3 regions of the Streptomyces sp. NPDC020681 genome follow, and region 2 is predicted to be linked to each of the others. Evidence: riboswitches for the same ligand, from Rfam matches in the RefSeq annotation. Region 2 holds a riboswitch; each other region holds the start of a gene.
The links. A riboswitch is a leader RNA that binds a small molecule or an ion and turns the genes downstream of it on or off. The one in region 2 is predicted to bind cobalamin.

Region 1 (3,265 bases), on a different contig from region 2:
CACACCGCGCGCGGCACGGGTCTTCTCCCAGGCCGGCAGCGGGCCGCTGCGCTCGGCGAGCCCGGCGGACGCCTCGTACGCGGCCAGCATGATCCGCTCGGCGAGCTTCGTCGACAGCGCCCGTGCCTCGGCCGAGTCGAAGGGCAGCTTCAGCTTGAAGAAGACGTCCTGGAGACCCATCGCGCCCAGGCCCACCGGACGCCACTTGGCGTTGGAACGGCCGGCCTGCTCGGTCGGGTAGAAGTTGATGTCGACGACCCGGTCAAGGAAGGTGACGGCGGTACGGACGGTCTCGTCAAGACGCTCCCAGTCGATGCCGTCGCCCCCGATTCCCCGGTCCACGAACGAACCCAGGTTGACCGAACCGAGGTTGCAGACGGCCGTCTCGCCGTCGTCCGTGACCTCCAGGATCTCGGTGCACAGGTTCGAGGAGTGGACCGTGTGGCCGGGCTCGGCGGTCTGGTTGGCGGTGCGGTTGGAGGCGTCCTTGAAGGTCATCCAGCCGTTGCCGGTCTGCGCGAGCGTCCGCATCATCCGGCCGTAGAGCTCACGCGCCGGCATCGTCTTGCGCGCCAGACCCTTGGCCTCGGCGGCGCGGTACGCGGCCTCGAACTCCTCGCCCCACAGGTCCACCAGCTCCGGCACATCGGCCGGCGAGAACAGCGACCACTCGGCGTCGGCCTCGACGCGTCGCATGAACTCGTCCGGGATCCAGTGCGCGAGATTCAGATTGTGCGTACGCCGGGCGTCCTCACCGGTGTTGTCCCGCAGCTCCAGGAACTCCTCGATGTCCGCGTGCCAGGTCTCCAGGTAGACGGCGGCCGCGCCCTTGCGGCGGCCGCCCTGGTTCACCGCGGCGACCGAGGCGTCGAGGGTCTTCAGGAACGGCACGATGCCGTTGGAGTGCCCGTTGGTGCCGCGGATCAGCGAACCGCGGGCGCGGATGCGGGAGTACGAGAGACCGATGCCGCCCGCGTGCTTCGACAGCCGCGCGACCTGGTGGTACCGGTCGTAGATCGAGTCGAGCTCGTCCTTCGGCGAGTCCAGCAGATAGCAGGACGACATCTGCGGGTGGCGGGTGCCGGAGTTGAAGAGCGTGGGGGACGACGGCAGATAGTCGAGACGGCTCATCAGGCCGTACAGCGCGGCGACCTCGTCCAGCGCGCGGACGCTGTCGTCCTCCGCGAGGCCGCAGGCGACGCGCAGCATGAAGTGCTGCGGCGTCTCGATCACCTGACGGGTGATCGGATGCCGGAGCAGATAGCGGCTGTAGAGCGTGCGCAGCCCGAAGTAGCCGAAGCGGTCGTCGGCGTCCGGGTCGATGAGCGCGTCAAGGCGCGCGGAGTGCAGCGTCACGAACTCGGCCGTACGGTCGGCGATCAGGCCCTCGCGGTGCCCGACCGCGACCGACGCGGAGAAGGCGACCGCGCCCTGGTCGGCGGCCTCGTCGGCGATGGTGCGGGTCAGGAGCCGGGCGGCGAGCCGGGAGTAGGCCGGGTCCTCGGAGATCAGGCCCGCGGCGGCGTCCGTGGCGAGTCCACGGAGTTCGGCCGCGTCCGATCCGGCGTGGCGGCCGCGCAGCGCGGCGGCGGCGACCCGTCCGGGGTCGGTGTCCGGCAGATCGGCGGTGAGGTCGGTCAGGGTCCGCAGAAGCGCGGTCCCGGGGCCGTCCGCCAACTGCTCGGAGATGCCTGAAGCCGGATCGGCTGGCGCGATGGTCACGTGGTGCTCTCCCTCGCTCGGCTCTGGGCCGGCGGGGAGGAGGCGGGGCCGTTCGAGCGCGCGCGACCATGTCAGGGCAGCACTCGGTACGGCGTCCACCGGCCCAACCCGCGAGGCCCGGACGTCTCGGCGTCCGGTTCGGTCGAGCCGGACGCACTGTCGGCAGGTGCCCGGACTTGCGGGTACGACAAAGCGCACCACAGCACACCGTTGCGGGACAGTTCCGGATTCGCACCGGATTCCCCTGCGGCGACAGCGAGCACGAGCATACATGTGGGGGCGGGGAGTTGCCGCACCCCCCACATGTTGTGTCGTGGCGGGCCGGAGCCCCAAGTCGTATCGAAGGTCACTCGGTTGAGTTCGCGGAGTCGTGCGATCCGCCGGCGCGCCGGGGAGACCGCACTTCGGTCACAAGGCGGGGCAGGGACTGCGGCTCGGTGCAACGTAGGAGGTCTTCGGATGGGCCATGCGGTCATGGGTGGGCCACGCACCCCGGTCGCGGCCGCGTATCACGCGTGATGCGGGTGTAGCGTCCGGAGCATGCCGTGGTTTTCGACCGGTGCGGCCGCTGCACTTCTGGCAGCAGCGCTGGTGTTCTTCATTGCTGCCGGGCTTCTGATGCTGCGCACCGTCGGCAAGCGGCAGTTTCTCGGCACGGCCCAGGAGCAGGCGACGTACGAGACACTCCACACCGCCTCGCTCGCGGCACCCCCGCTGCGGGCCACGCTGAACGCGGACAGCGCGCGACGGGCCGGGCGGCATCTGCGGGCGCTGCTCGATGTACCCGCGCTGGCCATGACGGACGCCTCCGGCACCGTGCTGGCCTGGGACGGGTCCGCGCCGGAGCCGGGGCACGACCACAGGGCAGCCGTGCCCGAGCACGCCGGGCGGGCCCTCGCCGCCGGACGCACCGAGGTCATCGGCCCTGGCGATCCACCATGCAACAGGGCCGACTGTCCGCTGCGGCAGGGCGTGGTCGTGCCGCTGATCGTGGCCGGCCGGCCGGAGGGTGCGCTCGCGGTGTACGCGACCAATGCCTCCACCGGACTGGTCCGAGCCACCACGGAAGTCGCGCGCTGGGTGTCGACCCAGCTGGAGCTGGCCGAGCTCGACCGCTCGCGCGCGGCCGTCGCGGAGGCGGAGGTGCGCGCGCTGCGGGCCCAGATCTCGCCTCACTTCATCTACAACTCGCTGTCGGCCATCGCCTCCTTCGTCCGAACCGATCCGGAACGGGCCAGGGAGCTGCTGGTGGAGTTCGCGGAGTTCACCCGGTACTCGTTCCGCCAGCACGGTGACTTCACCTCCCTTGCCGAGGAGCTGCGGTGCATCGACCGTTACCTGCTGCTGGAGCGCGCTCGGTTCGGCAGCCGCCTTCAGGTCGTACTGCGCGTGGCACCCGAGGTGCTCTCCGTGGTGGTGCCCTTCCTCTGCCTGCAGCCCCTCGTCGAGAACGCGGTCCGCCACGGCCTGGAGCGCCGTGCGGGCCCCGGTCACCTGGTGATCACGGCGGAGGACGTCGGCAGCGAGGCGTGGATCAGCGTGG
Region 2 (3,265 bases):
TGGGAGCGGGCGGCCTCCAGGCTGATGACATCGGCGTCGAGGTCGCCGATCGCGGCCAGGATGTCGCCGAACTCCGCGTAGCACATGTGCGTATGGATCTGTGTGTCCGGCCGCACTCCGCCGGTGGCCAGCCGGAACGCCTCCGTCGCCCAGGCCAGGTACGCCGCCCGTCCGGCGCTGCGCAGCGGCAGCGTCTCGCGCAGCGCGGGCTCGTCCACCTGGATCACCGAAGTCCCGGCCGCCTCCAGGTCGTTCACCTCGTCGCGCAGCGCCAGCGCGACCTGGCGGGCGGTCTCGGCGAGCGGCTGGTCGTCGCGGACGAAGGACCAGGCGAGCATGGTGACAGGGCCGGTGAGCATGCCCTTGACCGGGCGGTCGGTCAGCGACTGCGCGTACCGGGTCCAGCGCACGGTCATCGGGTCGGGCCGGGAGATGTCGCCGGCCAGGATCGGCGGCCGGACATAGCGGGTGCCGTACGACTGGACCCAGCCGTTCTGGGTGGCGAGGCAGCCGCTCAGCTGCTCGGCGAAGTACTGCACCATGTCGTTGCGCTCGGGCTCGCCGTGTACGAGCACATCGATGCCGGCCTTCTCCTGGAAGGCGACCACCTCGCGGATCTCGGCGCCGATGCGCTCCTCGTACTGCTCGGCGGTGATGCGGCCGGCCCGCAGGTCCGCGCGCGCGGTGCGCAGTTCGGCGGTCTGCGGGAACGAGCCGATCGTGGTCGTCGGCAGCAGCGGCAGCCGCAGGCGCGAGCGCTGGGCCGCCGAGCGCTCGGTGTACGGCAGGGTGCGCCGGGTGTCCGCGTCGGTGACGGCGGCCGTGCGGGCGCGCACAGCGGGGTCGTGGGTCAGCGCAGAGGCGGCACGGGAGTGCAGATCGGCGCGGTTGGCGGCGAGTTGGGCGGTGATGGCGTCGGCGCCCTCGGTCAGTCCGCGGGCGAGCGTGACGACCTCGGCGGTCTTCTGCCGGGCGAAGGCGAGCCAGCGCGCGGCCTGGGTGTCGACATCGCGTTCCGCCGCGGCGTCGAGCGGCACATGGAGCAGTGAGCAGGAGGGAGCCACGTCCACCGTGCCGGCGAGCCCGAGCAGGGTGGCGAGGGTGACCGTCGACCTTCCGAGGTCGTTGATCCACACATTGCGGCCGTCGACGACTCCGGCCACGAGCCGCTTGCCCGGCAGACCGCCGACGGCGGCGAGGTCCTGGAGGTTGGCGGCGGCGGGCCCGGTGAAGTCGAGCGCCAGCCCCTCGACCGGCGCCTTCGCGAGTACCGGCAGCGCCTCGCCGAGCCGGTCGAAGTAGGAGGCGACGAGGAGCTTCGGGCGGTCGTCGCGGGAGCCGAGGTGGCGGTAGACGCGGGTGGCGGCGCTCAGCACGGCAGGCGGTTGGTCCTGCACGAGCGCCGGCTCGTCGAGCTGCACCCACTGCGCACCCGCCGCCCGCAGGTCGGAGAGCACCTTCTCGTACACCGGAAGCAGCCGGTCCAGCAGGGTGAGCGGCTGGAAGTCGGCGGGGACGCCGGGCGCGGGCTTGGCGAGCAGCAGATAGGTGAGGGGGCCGACGACGACCGGCCGGGCGGTGGTGTGTCCGAGCGCGATCGCCTCCTTCAACTCCGCGACCTGCTTTGCGGAGTCGGCGGTGAACTCGGTGCCGGGGCCGAGTTCGGGGACGAGGTAGTGGTAGTTGGTGTCGAACCACTTGGTCATTTCCAGCGGCGCGACGTCCTGGGTGCCGCGGGCCATGGCGAAGTAGCCGTCGAGCGGGTCGGCTTCGACGGCCGCGCGGTGACGGTCGGGAATAGCGCCGACCATGACGCTGGTGTCCAGCACATGGTCGTAGTACGAGAAGTCTCCGGTCGGCACTTCGTGGATGCCGGCGTCGGCGAGCTGCCGCCAGTTGGCCCGGCGCAGGGCGGCGGCCGTCTCCGTCAGCGACTGCGCGCCGACGCGGCCCTTCCAGTAGCCCTCGATCGCTTTCTTCAGTTCGCGGTCGGGGCCCTGGCGCGGGTAGCCGTGGACGGTGGCCCGGGAGCCTGGGGATGTGGAGCTGGTGGTCACGGAACTCTCCTTCGCGAGTACTCGTCCATGACCTCGGAGCACCGCGGAACGCGAAGGAGGGGCAGCTGCCTGCGTCTGCCCGTACCGCCGACCCTCCCGCGAGGTCACCGAGATCTCCGCGCGCGTTCGCGCACGGGCAGTGGCAGGTCTTCGGACTCGCGGGCGCGCCGTCGACGAAGGAATTCCTCGTACGAAGGCATCTACTGGCCGTCGCTTCCCAGTCCCGTGGTCCGGGGCCAGTGCGTAAGACGGCGGTCGTTCCCACTCACCGCTGCGGGGCAGTTCCGGACTCTCACCGGATTCCCTCTTGCGACGCGCCTGCCTGGAGGGCAGGGCGAACCAGCTGCGAGGTCAGCCTAACCGCCGATCCGGCCGGGACCCACGGATTTGCCGGACCATTGACAGGTGACCAAAAGGTCACCTATTTTGGTGAGCGTGGACGAAGTGTTCAAGGCACTGGCGGACCCGACGCGACGCAGCCTCCTCGACGAGCTCTTCCGGGAGGACGGGCAGACGCTCAGCGCGCTCGAGGCGCGGTTCGACATCACCCGCTTCGGCGTGATGAAGCACCTCAAGCAGCTCGAAGAGGCGGGCCTTGTGGTGACCAGACGCCGCGGCCGGGAGAAGCTCCACTTCCTGAACCCCGTGCCCATCCGGCTCGTCCACGACCGGTGGGTGAGCAAGTACGCGGAACCGTGGGCCGCTGGCCTCAGTGGCCTCAAGAGCCGACTGGAGAGTCCGATGGAGAAGATCTTCGAGATTTACATCCGCACCACACCGGAGCGACTCTGGGAGGCGATCACCGACCCCGAAATCCGCAGCAAGTACAACTTCGGCGGGAGGATCAAGGCCGACTGGAGGCCCGGCGGGCGCTTCGAGATGAGCCATCCGAAGGCCGAAGGCCTGCTCGGCGAGGGCGAGATCCTCGAGATCGATCCGCCGCGCAAACTCGTGCAGAGCATGGTCGCGCTGTGGAGCGACGAGGTGAAGAGCGAGGGCACGACCAGGGTCACCTGGGACATCGAGCCGGTCGGCGACTCCTGCCGACTGGTCGTCACGCACGACCAGCTGCGCGACGGCGCCAACGACGAGCTGTACGGCGGCTGGCCGATGATTCTCTCCGGCCTCAAGACCTGGCTGGAGACGGGCGAGCTGCTCACCACGCCCGGTTCGCAGATGTACTCCTGACGCGGCGGCGGATCGTGGCG
Region 3 (3,265 bases), on a different contig from region 2:
GGCATGTCTGCCTTCATCTGGAGGAGGACCATCCGGCGAAGCGCGCGGGCAACGGGCGGCTGTTCTCCGGCGATCACCTGCTGCCGGAGATCACTCCGCACATCGGGCTCTACGAGGACCCGGACGACGCCACCGTCACCGATCCACTGGGTGACTATCTGGATTCACTGGAGCGCATCGGGCGCCTCGCGCCCGCGGAGGTCCTCCCGGCTCATCAGTACGCCTTCCCCGACGCGGCCTCCCGGGTACGGGAGTTGCTCGCGCATCACGAGGAGCGGCTGACCGGACTGCTCGCGCTGCTCGTCGAGCCGCTCACGCCCTGGCAGGTCGCCGAGCGGATGGAGTGGAACCGGCCCTGGGAGCAGATCCCGTACGGATCGCGGAACATCGCGGTCTCGGAGGCGGAGGCGCATCTGCGCAGGCTGGTCAAGCTGGGGCATGGCGAGGTGCTCACCGGAGAGCCGACGCGGTACGTGGCGGTGTGAGGCCGACGGTCCGGACTCACCACTGCCGGCTCAAGCCTCGGCACACTCTTCACGCCGTGTCCGGCCCGGATCTCGTTCCGCCAGCGCGCTCACGCCGGTGACCACGAGCGCGATCACCACGCCACCCAGGACGGCCGTCGAGGGATCCGCCCAGTCGAGTACGACCGCGGACAGTGCGGCCGTCACGCTGTATCCCACGCCCGACACCGCGTACATCACGGAGTATCCGGCGGCGTGAGCGTGCTCGGGGAGCCGCTCCCGCAGACTCAGGCTGCGCGAGAGGCCACCTCGCCCAGCACGTACGCGGATGCCAGCGTCGCACCGAGCGTGTATCCGCCCGGACTCTCACGGCTGAAGAACACGAAGGCCAGCGGTGCCATGGCCACGGGAGCCTTGCTCGCGAGCGCGACTAGGGACCAGACCAACAGGTCCCTGGTCAGCAGGTCCCGGTAGCGCGGCACAACTCCGGGCTCCGTTCCACTCGTTGGCGTGTCCGTACAGCCTGCACGACGAGCACGACGCGGGCACGGGCCGGGAACCGTTTCCTTTACCCGACGCGGAGCCGGGATGCGGCCAAGGCGCGCCGGTGACCGGCCGGTAGAGTGTGCAAGTCGTCATCACGCCCGTACGGGGGGAAGCCGGTGCAAATCCGGCACTGACCCGCAACCGTGAACCGCCGCGACAGGCGGTGAGTCGGAATGCCCCGTACAGAACGTGACCGGCTCGCGCCGCCGGCAGCCCGCCGGTGGCCGGCACCGTCGAGGAATACGGGGCCGGAGCCCAGGTGCCTCAGCGTGCCCGTGCCCGGCTCCCGCAGGAATCCCGCAGGAGAGGCCCGCCCGCCATGACCACCGTTCGCCGTCGCCGCAGCGCCCTCGCGCTCGCCGCATCCGCCGTACTCTGCGTGGCCATCGCACCGGCCGCCGTGGCCGCGCCGACCCCGACGCCCACCGCCGTGCTGCCGTCCGGGCTGTACGGAACCGGCGACCCGACCTACGACGGTGTCTGGCGGCAGTCGCTGGCGCTGCTCGCGCAGGACACGGTCGGCGTCAAGCCCGCCGGCAAGGCCGTGGACTGGCTGACCGGTCAGCAGTGCGCCGGCGGCGCGTTCCCGTCGTACCGCGCGGATGCCACCAAGCCGTGCGACGCCAAGCTGCCTCTGGACTCGAACGCCACCGCCGCCGCGGTGCAGGCGCTCGCCGCGCTCGGCGGGCAGGACGCCACGGTCAAGAAGTCCGTCGACTGGCTGAAGTCCGTGCAGAACGCGGACGGCGGCTGGGGTTACAACCCGGGCGGGGCCAGCGACGCCAACTCCACGTCCATCGTGATCGGCGCGCTCGCCGCGTCGGGCGGGAAGCCGGCGGAGACGAAGTCCAAGGGCGGCAAGACGGCGTACGACGCGCTGCTGACCTTCGCGCAGCCGTGCGGTGGCAAGGACGCGGGCGCGTTCCTGTTCCAGCCGAAGATGGCGGGCGTCGTCGCCGACTCGACGGCGGCCGCGGTGCTCGGTGCGCACGGCAAGGGGCTGGTGGTGACCGCGGGCGCGACGGACGAGAAGGGCACGGCCTGCGAGAAGGCGACGACGATCGAGGCGGCGGCGCACAACGGCGCGGCGTACCTCGCGACGGCGCTCGCGAAGACCGGGCACCTCAACACGCCGCCGATGCCCGGCTCGACGGACCCGGCGGAGAAGCCGGACCACGGCAACACCGCGGACGCGGTCGTCGCGCTCACCGCGCAGGGCCTCGGCGACCAGGCGAAGAAGCCGCTGGAATGGCTCCAGCAGAACTCCGCGGCGTGGGCGAAGGAGTCGGGCCCGGCGGCGTACGCGCAGCTGATCCTCGCGGCGCACGCGGCGGGCGCGGACCCGAAGAGCTTCGGCGGTACGGACCTGGTGGCGGGTCTGAATGCGACGGGTCCGGCTCCGGAAGCGACGGAGCAGGCCGAGGCCGCGGATGAGAAGAAGGACGACTCGGGGTCCGGCGCGGGAGTCTGGTGGCTCGTCGGTGCCTTCTTCGCGGCCAGCGTCGGCGTGGGCATCCTCTTCAGCGGCCGCCGCAAGAACCAGCAGTGATGCGCACCCGACCGCGCTCGCCGGGCCTCGCGCCGGCCCTCGCTCTGGCCCTCGCGCTCGGCGCCGTACTGACGGTGCTGGGCGCGGGGCCGGCGCACGCCGCGGGGTACCGCTACTGGTCGTTCTGGATCGGCAGCGGGACGACCTGGGCGTACGCGACCGAGGGGCCGGCGACCGCGCGGCCCGCGGACGGTTCGGTGAACGGCTTCCGGTTCTCCGTGAGCGAGGACAGCGGGGATTCGGCGCGGCCGAGGAGGGCGCCGGACTTCGCGGCGATCTGCGGTGGTACGCCGCCGAAGCCGGGCGCGAAGCGGGTCGCGCTGGTCATCGACCCAGGCACCGCGGCGGACGCGCCGTCCGGCGAGACCCCGCCCGCGGCCCGGGTGGCGTGTGCGCAGGTACGCCCGGACGCGACGAGTGCGGAGGCTCTGGCGGCGGTGGCGAAGCCGCTGCGGTACAACAACCAGGCGCTGCTGTGCGCGATTTCGGGCTACCCGGAGGCCGGTTGCGGCGAGCAGGTGTCGGGCTCGCGCCCGGCGACGGACGAGCCGGACGACTCGGGCGGCGGCGGCCCGTCGCTGGGCATCGTCGCGGGCGCCGCGGCGGTCCTCGCGCTGGGTGCGGCGGCGGTCTGGCAGTCCCGCCGCCGCCGACGATGACCTCCGCGTTCCTGGCCCGCTTCCGCGCTCCCGAGGCCGGCCGCAGC

Region 1: linked by a shared signal. The riboswitch ahead of ACH4YL_RS09030 (ribonucleoside-diphosphate reductase subunit alpha) and the one ahead of metE (5-methyltetrahydropteroyltriglutamate--homocysteine S-methyltransferase) in region 2 are both predicted to bind cobalamin.
Region 3: linked by a shared signal. The riboswitch ahead of ACH4YL_RS30660 (prenyltransferase/squalene oxidase repeat-containing protein) and the one ahead of metE (5-methyltetrahydropteroyltriglutamate--homocysteine S-methyltransferase) in region 2 are both predicted to bind cobalamin.

Annotation. Positions count from the first base shown of each region.
Region 1 is NZ_JBIRTX010000003.1:422,231-425,495, reverse strand. It holds gene ACH4YL_RS09030 (ribonucleoside-diphosphate reductase subunit alpha) at 1-1,722, opposite strand, end outside; cobalamin riboswitch at 1,866-2,008, opposite strand; gene ACH4YL_RS09025 (sensor histidine kinase) at 2,263-3,265, shown strand, end outside.
Region 2 is NZ_JBIRTX010000001.1:402,475-405,739, forward strand. It holds gene metE (5-methyltetrahydropteroyltriglutamate--homocysteine S-methyltransferase) at 1-2,057, opposite strand, end outside; cobalamin riboswitch at 2,181-2,416, opposite strand; gene ACH4YL_RS01625 (ArsR/SmtB family transcription factor) at 2,493-3,245, shown strand.
Region 3 is NZ_JBIRTX010000016.1:65,754-69,018, forward strand. It holds gene ACH4YL_RS30645 (MBL fold metallo-hydrolase) at 1-485, shown strand, start outside; gene ACH4YL_RS30650 (hypothetical protein) at 583-723, shown strand; gene ACH4YL_RS30655 (hypothetical protein) at 752-946, opposite strand; cobalamin riboswitch at 1,089-1,208, shown strand; gene ACH4YL_RS30660 (prenyltransferase/squalene oxidase repeat-containing protein) at 1,330-2,559, shown strand; gene ACH4YL_RS30665 (SCO2322 family protein) at 2,559-3,218, shown strand; gene ACH4YL_RS30670 (energy-coupling factor transporter transmembrane component T) at 3,215-3,265, shown strand, end outside.